DNA from 4 places in the Bacillus cereus group sp. Bce041 genome. Region 3 is predicted to be linked to each of the others. Evidence: riboswitches for the same ligand, from Rfam matches in the RefSeq annotation. Region 3 holds a riboswitch; each other region holds the start of a gene.

Region 1 (2,204 bases), on a different contig from region 3:
TTCCAATACACGATGCCAGACAAAGGATAAAAGAAGCAATTGGTACTAATGGATATAGTGGTGTGCGATAAATCAAGTCCTTCTCAGAATTTCCATCTTTCAAAAATTGTCTGCGAAATAGGAACTGCGAAGCACTAATACTCATCCAAACTACAACTACTGCTAGACCGGAAATGGAAACAAGTACGATATAGACAGTATCTGGTGCCACAATACTCGAAAGCAAAGCCAAAGCTCCACCCACCATGCTGAAAATGACGGCGTTGATTGGAACACCTTGCTTCGTCATTTTTCCAAAAATCGGGGATATCATATTCTTATTAGCAAGCGACCAAAGCATTCTAGAAGAGGCATAAAGGCCTGAGTTTGCCGCAGATAAAATGGCTGTTAAGATAACGAAATTCATTATGTCAGCTGAATATGGCACCCCAATTCGTTCTAGAACTGCAACAAAAGGGCTCTCTAATACCCCCGCATCGGAAATAGGCAATAACGCAGATAAAACAACAATCGTTCCTACAAAAAAGATGATCAATCTCCACAGAGTAGTTCGAATTGCCTTCGGTATCATTTTTTCCGGGTTCGCTGTTTCTCCAGCTGCAACACCTATTAATTCTGTTCCCGAAAAAGCAAAATTAACCGCAAGCATGGTCATCATAATGGCCGTAGCACCATGGGGAAATAAACCTCCACTTGTAAAATTAGAAAAGAATGGTGCAGCTTTTGAATGAGTCATCGGAAGAAACCCTAGCATTGCCGCTACTCCTAAAACAATAAAAATCGCAATAGCTATAACCTTTATCGTTGAAAACCAAAATTCGGATTCGGCAAAAAATTTAACAGTCAGGACATTTAATACAAAGATCAAAATGGCAAAAAGAGCACTCCATACCCAAACATTAATCGATGGAAACCATCGCTTCATAAGTAATCCTGCGGCTGTAAATTCAGAACCTAAAGCAACAGTCCAAGTTAACCAATACAACCAGGCTACTGTATACCCTGTACCCGGTCCAATGTATTTAACTGCATAACTATGAAATGCGCCAGTTTCAGGCATATGTACGGAAAGCTCTCCTAAACATAGCATAACTAGATAAACCACTAGCGCACCAACCAAATAGGATAGAATTGTTCCAAATGGGCCAGCTTGTTGAATAGTGTAACCCGAACTTAAGAATAAGCCCGTTCCAATCACCCCACCAAGTGATAGCATGACTAAATGACGTGCTTGCATTTTCCTTTGAAATTCTTGCCCATTTTTGTTCTCCATTTCTACTCTCCTTTAGTTATTACCCAGAAAAAACAAAAAACGCACTCTAAAAAAGAGGGCGCTACTGACAAATAAAAACGGAAGCTCTCATCTATCAGGATTATCACCCGCTGGAATTAGCACAGTGTCTACTTAAGCAGACCTGTTGCTGAGGTTTCATAAGGCCAGTCCCTCCACCTCTCTGGATAAGAAATATTTTTTTATAACCTTATCAATCCATTCAATAACTGTCAAGACAATTCTGTTTTTTAAAAAAATTATCTATTATAGAAATACAAAAAAAGGAGTATTACTATAACTGCAATCCACTCCTCCTTAGGTATTATTTAAAAATCGAACATACAAAACGTCATTTATTTATGATGCGGTTCACTAGCACTTCCTCAAAATTTGATGCACTTCACACAAATTAACCAGATCCGTAAAATCAGGAACTGGTTAATTTGTGTTTAAATAATATTTTCTATAATCTTTATATAAAAATTATAAAATTTATCATATACTTGAAACAATACATATAGAGTTACCTACCAAATCGTATCCTCCAAAGTAATTAGGTATTATAAAGTGGTCTCCTTTTTTAAAGAAATAGTGCTCACCTTCTTTAATTAACTCACCTTCTCCCTGTATTACACTAACAAGAAGGAAGGCTTTTTGTTGTTCCAAACTAGCTGATCCATCTAACTCCCATTTTTCCACTGAAAAATACGGACATTTAATAAAATTAGTTATACTCAAATCATCTACTTTTTCATTTTTAAATGTTAACTGATTCGAAATACATGGAGTTTCTATTACATCAATACTGCTTTCAAGATGAAGATCACGTAAATTACCTTCTGAATCTCTTCTATCATAATCATACAATCTATAGGTTGTATCAGAGTTTTGCTGCGTTTCTAATATCAAAATCCCTTTACCAATTGCATGA
Region 2 (2,204 bases), 490 kb from region 3:
TCGTTGCATCTTTACCAGAGAATGCACCGCCACCGTGGCGAGCGTATCCACCGTAAGTATCAACGATGATTTTACGTCCTGTTAAACCAGCATCACCTTGTGGTCCACCAATTACGAAGCGGCCAGTTGGGTTAATGAAGAATTTCGTTTCTCCATCCATTAATTCTGCTGGTACTACAGCTTTAATTACGTGCTCTTTTAAGTCGCGATCGATTTCTTCCCATGTAACATCTGGGTGATGTTGTGTAGAAATTACGATAGTATCAACACGTACTGGTTTACCATTTTCATCATACTCAACTGTAACTTGCGTTTTTCCATCCGGACGTAAGTATGATAATGTATCATCTTTACGTACTTCAGTTAAACGGCGAGCTAATTTGTGAGCAAGCGAGATTGGAAGTGGCATTAACTCTTGTGTTTCATTACATGCGAAACCAAACATTAAACCTTGGTCTCCTGCACCAATTGCCTCAATCTCAGCGTCAGTCATTTGACCTTCGCGTGCTTCTAGCGCTTGGTCAACACCCATAGCGATGTCAGCAGATTGCTCATCGATAGATGTTAAAACTGCACAAGTTTCTGCATCGAATCCGTATTTTGCGCGTGTGTAACCAATGCCTTGAATTGTTTCACGAACGATTTTTGGAATATCTACGTAAGTAGAAGTCGTAATTTCCCCCGCTACCAATACTAAACCAGTTGTTACAGTTGTTTCACAAGCTACACGTGCATTTGCGTCTTTTGATAAGATCGCATCTAAAATTGAATCAGAAATTTGGTCACAAATTTTATCTGGATGTCCTTCAGTTACAGACTCAGATGTGAACAGATGACGTTTTTTTGTCATGTGGTAAACCTCCCTACAGTAATTGTATATATTGTACGGAACTCATCCTTAATTTGCCACAAACTGCGACATACATTTATTCTCCCACACAAGCATACAGAAAAACCTTTCCTACTTTACATAGAGGAAAGGTTTAATTTGCTACTTGCATACTGCTTTTTGCCCTTCGCTCTTATCGTTCGAGACCTGTAGCCTCGCACAGGTTTTAGCACCTATTCACCTGTATTTACCACTACAAGTGAGGTTGCTGGGCTTCATCGGGCCTGTCCCTCCGCCAGCTCGGGATAAGAGAGTATCCGTCCCAACCTATACTAAAGAAATGATATTCATTTGTCAATTAATATTCACATTTTCCTGAAAGTTTTTCTCAATACGCCTGAAATGAAATATTAATAGGGAAATAATGCATTCACACAAACAAAAAGAAATAAATAGTATACATTATTTATATAATTGTGTTATACTCTTGTTGGGGATTACGAGAAATATTTCATTAAATGAAAAGGATGGTATATAAATATGAGTACTGTGAATGTCCAAATTGGTTTACACGAATTATTGAACGGAAGCAATGCACAGATTCAACTAAGTGTTCCGCAATTAGTGGAAAAAGTATTAATGCGAAATGAAGGGAAATTAACTTCGACTGGTGCCGTTTCTGCTTCAACTGGAAAATATACAGGACGTTCTCCTAAAGATAAATTTATTGTGAAAGAAGCATCGGTTGCTGACAAAATTGCTTGGGGAGCTGTGAACCAACCGATTTCTGAAGAACATTTTAATAAATTATATACTAAAGTTTTAGAATACTTAAAAGAAAAAGAAGAGTTATTCGTCTTCAAAGGATTTGCAGGCGCTGACCGCAATTACCGCCTACCAATTCAAGTTATTAACGAATATGCATGGCACAATTTATTTGTACATCAATTATTCATTCGTCCAACTGAAGAAGAATTAACAACTCATGAATCAGAGTTCACAATTGTTTCTGCACCGAATTTCAAAGCTGATCCAGCTGTTGACGGTACAAACTCTGAAGCATTCATTATGGTTTCATTCGAAAAACGTATCGTACTAATTGGTGGTACAGAATACGCTGGAGAAATGAAAAAATCAATCTTCTCTATTATGAACTTCTTATTACCTGAACAAGATATTCTTTCTATGCATTGCTCTGCAAACGTAGGTGAAGAAGGCGACGTAGCACTATTCTTCGGTTTATCTGGAACAGGTAAAACAACATTATCTGCTGATCCAAACCGTAAATTAATCGGTGATGATGAGCACGGTTGGTCTGATAACGGTGTATTCAATATTGAAGGCGGTTGCTACGCGAAATGTGTAAACCTTTCTC
Region 3 (2,204 bases):
ATAGCATCTGCTCCCGCTCTTTTTAACGCTCTTGCTCCTTCAAAAAAACGCTGTGTATCTAACGTTTTCGGTGGATCTAATTCCACTACAACTGTCGTTTGTTTTTTCGCTTTCTCTGCTAGAGTGACGTGAGCCTTCGAACGTTTCTCATGCGTATGAACGACTTTCGGCCTTTGAATCGTGTCTTTTTCTATTACAGGGGTAATATTCGCAACAGCGCGCTTCATACTTTGAATATGTTCTGGAGTCGTACCACAACAACCACCCAATAACCGAATACCTTGCTCAATAAATCTCGGTGTCATCGCTTCAAAATAAGCTGGGCTTCCCTCATATACGTAACGTCCATCCACATAATTCGGGAGGCCTGCATTTGGGTATGCTGATAAATAGCCATTTTGAGGAATCGATATCATTTTGAAAGCTTCCGTCATATGAAGCGGCCCTAGTTGACAATTCAATCCAACAACATTTGCACCGTAATCTATAAGTTGCTTTAATATTTCATTGACATCATTTCCATTTTGAGTCGTACCTGCTTCATGTAACGCTAATTGCGCAACAATTGGAATATTCGTTTGCTTACGCAATACTTTAACGGCATGAAGTAATTCAAATTCATCGTAAAAAGTTTCTAATAGTAATCCATCAACCTGTTCTTCTAGTAAAGCCCCTGCCTGTTCAAGTAACATAAACTCTCTTTCCATATCAGTCGTTGTAACAGCTCCGATATGTTTCATACCACCAATTGTTCCTAAAATTGCATTTTTATCTGTCACAGATGCTTTCGCTAGTTTTACTGCCGCTCTATTAATTTCTGTAACTTGATTTTCTAAACCATACATACGTAATTTCGCCTCATTTGCTCCATACGTATTCGTTTGAATTACATCTGCTCCAGCAGCTACATATTGTTTATGAATCGATATAATTAAGTCTGGATCAGATACATTCAATTCTTCAAAGCTACTTTGCAAACCATGTGAATGCAATAACGTCCCAACCGCACCATCACCTATTACAATTCCTTTTGATAATAAATCTAGTAATTTCACGACTCTCCCTCATTTCTATCAATATAAAAACCCCCTCTTCACTTTGAAGAGGGGGACATAATCGTTCCTCCTCTTATTATGCAAAACATTCGTTTTGCAGGTATTAGCACCGTTTCAAACATTTCGTTTGAAGGTTGCCGGGTTTCACAGGGCCTTTCCCTCCACCGCTCTCAATAAGAGTTGTCTTTATTATTTTATTTATGTAGCTAAAAGGAAATGCGTTCCCCTTTTAACAATGTTTGTAAATTTTTTAATAAATTTAGCATGCACAAAAGTAAAAGTCAATGACACTTGCGGAAAAATAAAAATTATTTAAAATAAAGTTGCAATTCAGTTATATTTTATTGTAAAGTTAAAAACATAATAAAAATTTCATACGAACATTCTTATCTAGAGAGGTAGAGGGACTGGCCCTGTGACGCCTCAGCAACCATTAACATTTTGTTAATAAGGTGCTAATTCCAGCAAATTGTGAAAGATTTGACAGATGAGAAGAAGACTCTATTCAAACCGAAAGCCTTCTTCTTAGAAGGCTTTTTTTATTTTATATTCACTTAATGTTTCAATTTAAAAAGGAGGAATTTTCATATGTCAACAATCGAAACAAAACTAGCACAAATCGGAAATCGCAGTGAAACTACAACCGGAACGGTTAATCCACCAGTTTATTTCTCAACCGCTTATCGTCACGAAGGAATTGGTAAATCTACTGGCTTTGACTATTCACGAACTGGCAATCCAACTCGAGGTCTTTTAGAACAGGCGATCGCAGACTTAGAATATGGCGAACAAGGTTATGCCTGTAGTTCAGGGATGGCGGCTGTTCTCCTCGTCCTTTCTCTATTCCGCTCTGGAGACGAACTTATTGTATCTGAAGATTTATACGGGGGAACGTATCGATTATTTTCTGAGCATGAAAAAAAGTGGAATGTTCGATGTAGATACGTAAATACACAGTCTATTAAACAAATTGAGCAAGCTATCACAACTGAAACGAAGGCTATTTTCATAGAAACTCCAACTAATCCATTAATGCAAGTTACTGATATTGCTGCTGTCGCAACTGTAGCGAAAAGGAACGGACTACTCCTTATTGTAGACAACACTTTCTACACACCTTATATACAGCAACCATTAACAGAAGGTGCT
Region 4 (2,204 bases), on a different contig from region 3:
CTCATTTAACTTAGATGGATCAACTTTATATCAAGCAATTGCGGCTATTTTCTTAGCGCAAATGTACGGTATTGATTTATCTATTACACAACAAATTACATTGTTGCTTGTATTAATGGTTACATCAAAAGGTATCGCAGGTGTACCGGGCGTATCATTCGTTGTATTATTAGCGACACTTGGTACAGTAGGTATTCCACCTGAAGGCTTAGCGTTCATTGCTGGTATTGACCGTATTTTAGATATGGCTCGTACAGCAGTTAACGTTGTAGGAAACTCTTTAGCAGCTGTAGTTATGTCTAAGTGGGAAGGTCAATATGACGCTGAAAAAGGACAAGCTTATTTAAAAGAGATTTCTGAAAAGGGTCAAGCGGCTTAATTATAATATGAACAAGCTCTCACATAATATGTGGGAGCTTTTCTGTATATAGAAGAGGAGTAGACATAATGAAACGTAAATATGGTGACGGTTCTTCGTGGAAGAGACTAATAGAAAAGAGTTATACGGTTAAGCAAATGGAAGAGGGAATGCTCGGAATACTGGATATAAAAAAGGTGAGAGAGCCTAGTTGTAAAGAATATGATGGTGAAGAACTTTGTATTGCAGCGGATCAGTATACGTGGATTCAATATTTCATAGACGGGAAAAACTTTGCGATTACCGCTATGTTAGATGATCAGAAAAAATTAGTGCAATATTATATCGATGTGGCGAAAGAATATAAAATAGACGATCGTGGTTTACCGTATTTTGATGATTTATATTTAGATGTAGTATTATTATCTAGCGGTAAGGTGTATGTATTAGATGAAGAGGAGCTAGAGGATGCTTATAAAAGTGGTGATGTCACGAAGGAAGAGTATGAGCTAGCTTGGTACACTACGAAATGGATATTAGCAACAATAAAAAATAGTGAATTTTATTGGATTTCAATATTGGAAGAAGAAATCGAAAAGTTAAAATGATTGTTGTATTCAAATTTTTGTATAATTACCAAAAAAATCTATACAAAAAATAATTGACTTTTGTTTTGTAAGCGAGTAAAGTTAGGGAAGAAATTATTATTAAAAAATAAATATGAAACCTTCTTATAAAGAGAGGCGGAGGGACTGGCCCTACGATGCCTCGGCAGCGGACTCGATTTCAGAGTGCTGTGCCAAATCCAGCAAGCATGTGCTTGAAAGATGAGAAGAGCGTTTCTTATAGATGTATAAGACCTCTTCTCATCGGAAGAGGTCTTTTGTTATTCATTAGAAAAAGGTTGAAACTAGGGAGAGATGGTACTTTGAAAGAAACGAGAGGAAATGGTTTAGCTTTATTACCACTTGGGATATTTTTGGCGCTATTTATTGGTTCTGGAATTATTACAGGTGATTTCTATAAATTGCCAATACTTGTAGCGATTTCAATTGCTGTAGGAGTCGCTTTAGTGATGAATCGTAAAGAAAGTTTTAATGTGAAAGTAGAGCGGTTCGCTAAAGGTGCAGGAAATCCGGATATCATGATTATGGTATTAATTTTTGTGCTTGCAGGTGCATTTTCTGAAACTGCTAAAGGAATGGGCGGAGTAGACTCAACTGTTAATTTAGCGTTAACTATTTTACCGCCAGGATTTATCGTAGCTGGAATCTTTGTTATTGGTGCATTTATTTCATTAGCGATGGGAACTTCAATGGGAACAATTGCAGCATTAGCGCCGATTGCTGTAGGTATTAGTGGTCAAACTGATATCTCAATTGCGCTTGCAATGGCTACTGTTGTTGGCGGAGCGATGTTTGGTGATAATTTATCATTTATTTCAGATACAACAATCGCAGCTGTTCGTTCACAAGGAACAGAAATGAAAGATAAGTTTAAAACGAACTTTTTAATTGTGTTACCAGCGGCTATTATTACAATTGTACTATTAGTAATAGTTACTTCAGGAAGTGACACGCAGATTAAAGCACATAGCTTTGATTGGATAAAGATTTTACCGTACGCAGGAGTACTTATTACAGCGTTACTTGGCTGGAATGTACTTATTGTATTAACTGGTGGAACTGTACTATCTGGTGTTATCGGTCTTATAGATGGAAGTTACACGTTAGAAAGTTTCTTTAAAAGTGTAACGACTGGAATGGGCGGTATGATGGAGTTAGTATTACTTGCTATATTAATTGGCGGTATGGTTGAATTAATCCAATATAATGGTGGTATTCAA

What was found. A riboswitch is a leader RNA that binds a small molecule or an ion and turns the genes downstream of it on or off. The one in region 3 is predicted to bind S-adenosylmethionine.
Positions count from the first base shown of each region.
Region 1: it holds a riboswitch for S-adenosylmethionine, as region 3 does, so the genes downstream of both, mmuP (S-methylmethionine permease) here and ACUN13_RS02700 (bifunctional homocysteine S-methyltransferase/methylenetetrahydrofolate reductase) in region 3, are expected to answer to the same signal.
Region 2: it holds a riboswitch for S-adenosylmethionine, as region 3 does, so the genes downstream of both, metK (methionine adenosyltransferase) here and ACUN13_RS02700 (bifunctional homocysteine S-methyltransferase/methylenetetrahydrofolate reductase) in region 3, are expected to answer to the same signal.
Region 4: it holds a riboswitch for S-adenosylmethionine, as region 3 does, so the genes downstream of both, ACUN13_RS08280 (Na+/H+ antiporter NhaC family protein) here and ACUN13_RS02700 (bifunctional homocysteine S-methyltransferase/methylenetetrahydrofolate reductase) in region 3, are expected to answer to the same signal.

Region 1 is NZ_JBQXON010000026.1:8,582-10,785, reverse strand. It holds gene mmuP (S-methylmethionine permease) at 1-1,273, opposite strand, end outside; SAM riboswitch class I at 1,358-1,465, opposite strand; gene manA (mannose-6-phosphate isomerase, class I) at 1,769-2,204, opposite strand, start outside.
Region 2 is NZ_JBQXON010000001.1:1,004,495-1,006,698, forward strand. It holds gene metK (methionine adenosyltransferase) at 1-850, opposite strand, end outside; SAM riboswitch class I at 1,020-1,141, opposite strand; gene pckA (phosphoenolpyruvate carboxykinase (ATP)) at 1,370-2,204, shown strand, end outside.
Region 3 is NZ_JBQXON010000001.1:513,380-515,583, forward strand. It holds gene ACUN13_RS02700 (bifunctional homocysteine S-methyltransferase/methylenetetrahydrofolate reductase) at 1-1,055, opposite strand, end outside; SAM riboswitch class I at 1,126-1,235, opposite strand; SAM riboswitch class I at 1,439-1,549, shown strand; gene metI (cystathionine gamma-synthase/O-acetylhomoserine thiolyase) at 1,644-2,204, shown strand, end outside.
Region 4 is NZ_JBQXON010000002.1:452,636-454,839, reverse strand. It holds gene gltP (glutamate/aspartate:proton symporter GltP) at 1-379, shown strand, start outside; gene ACUN13_RS08285 (DUF402 domain-containing protein) at 448-966, shown strand; SAM riboswitch class I at 1,087-1,192, shown strand; gene ACUN13_RS08280 (Na+/H+ antiporter NhaC family protein) at 1,287-2,204, shown strand, end outside.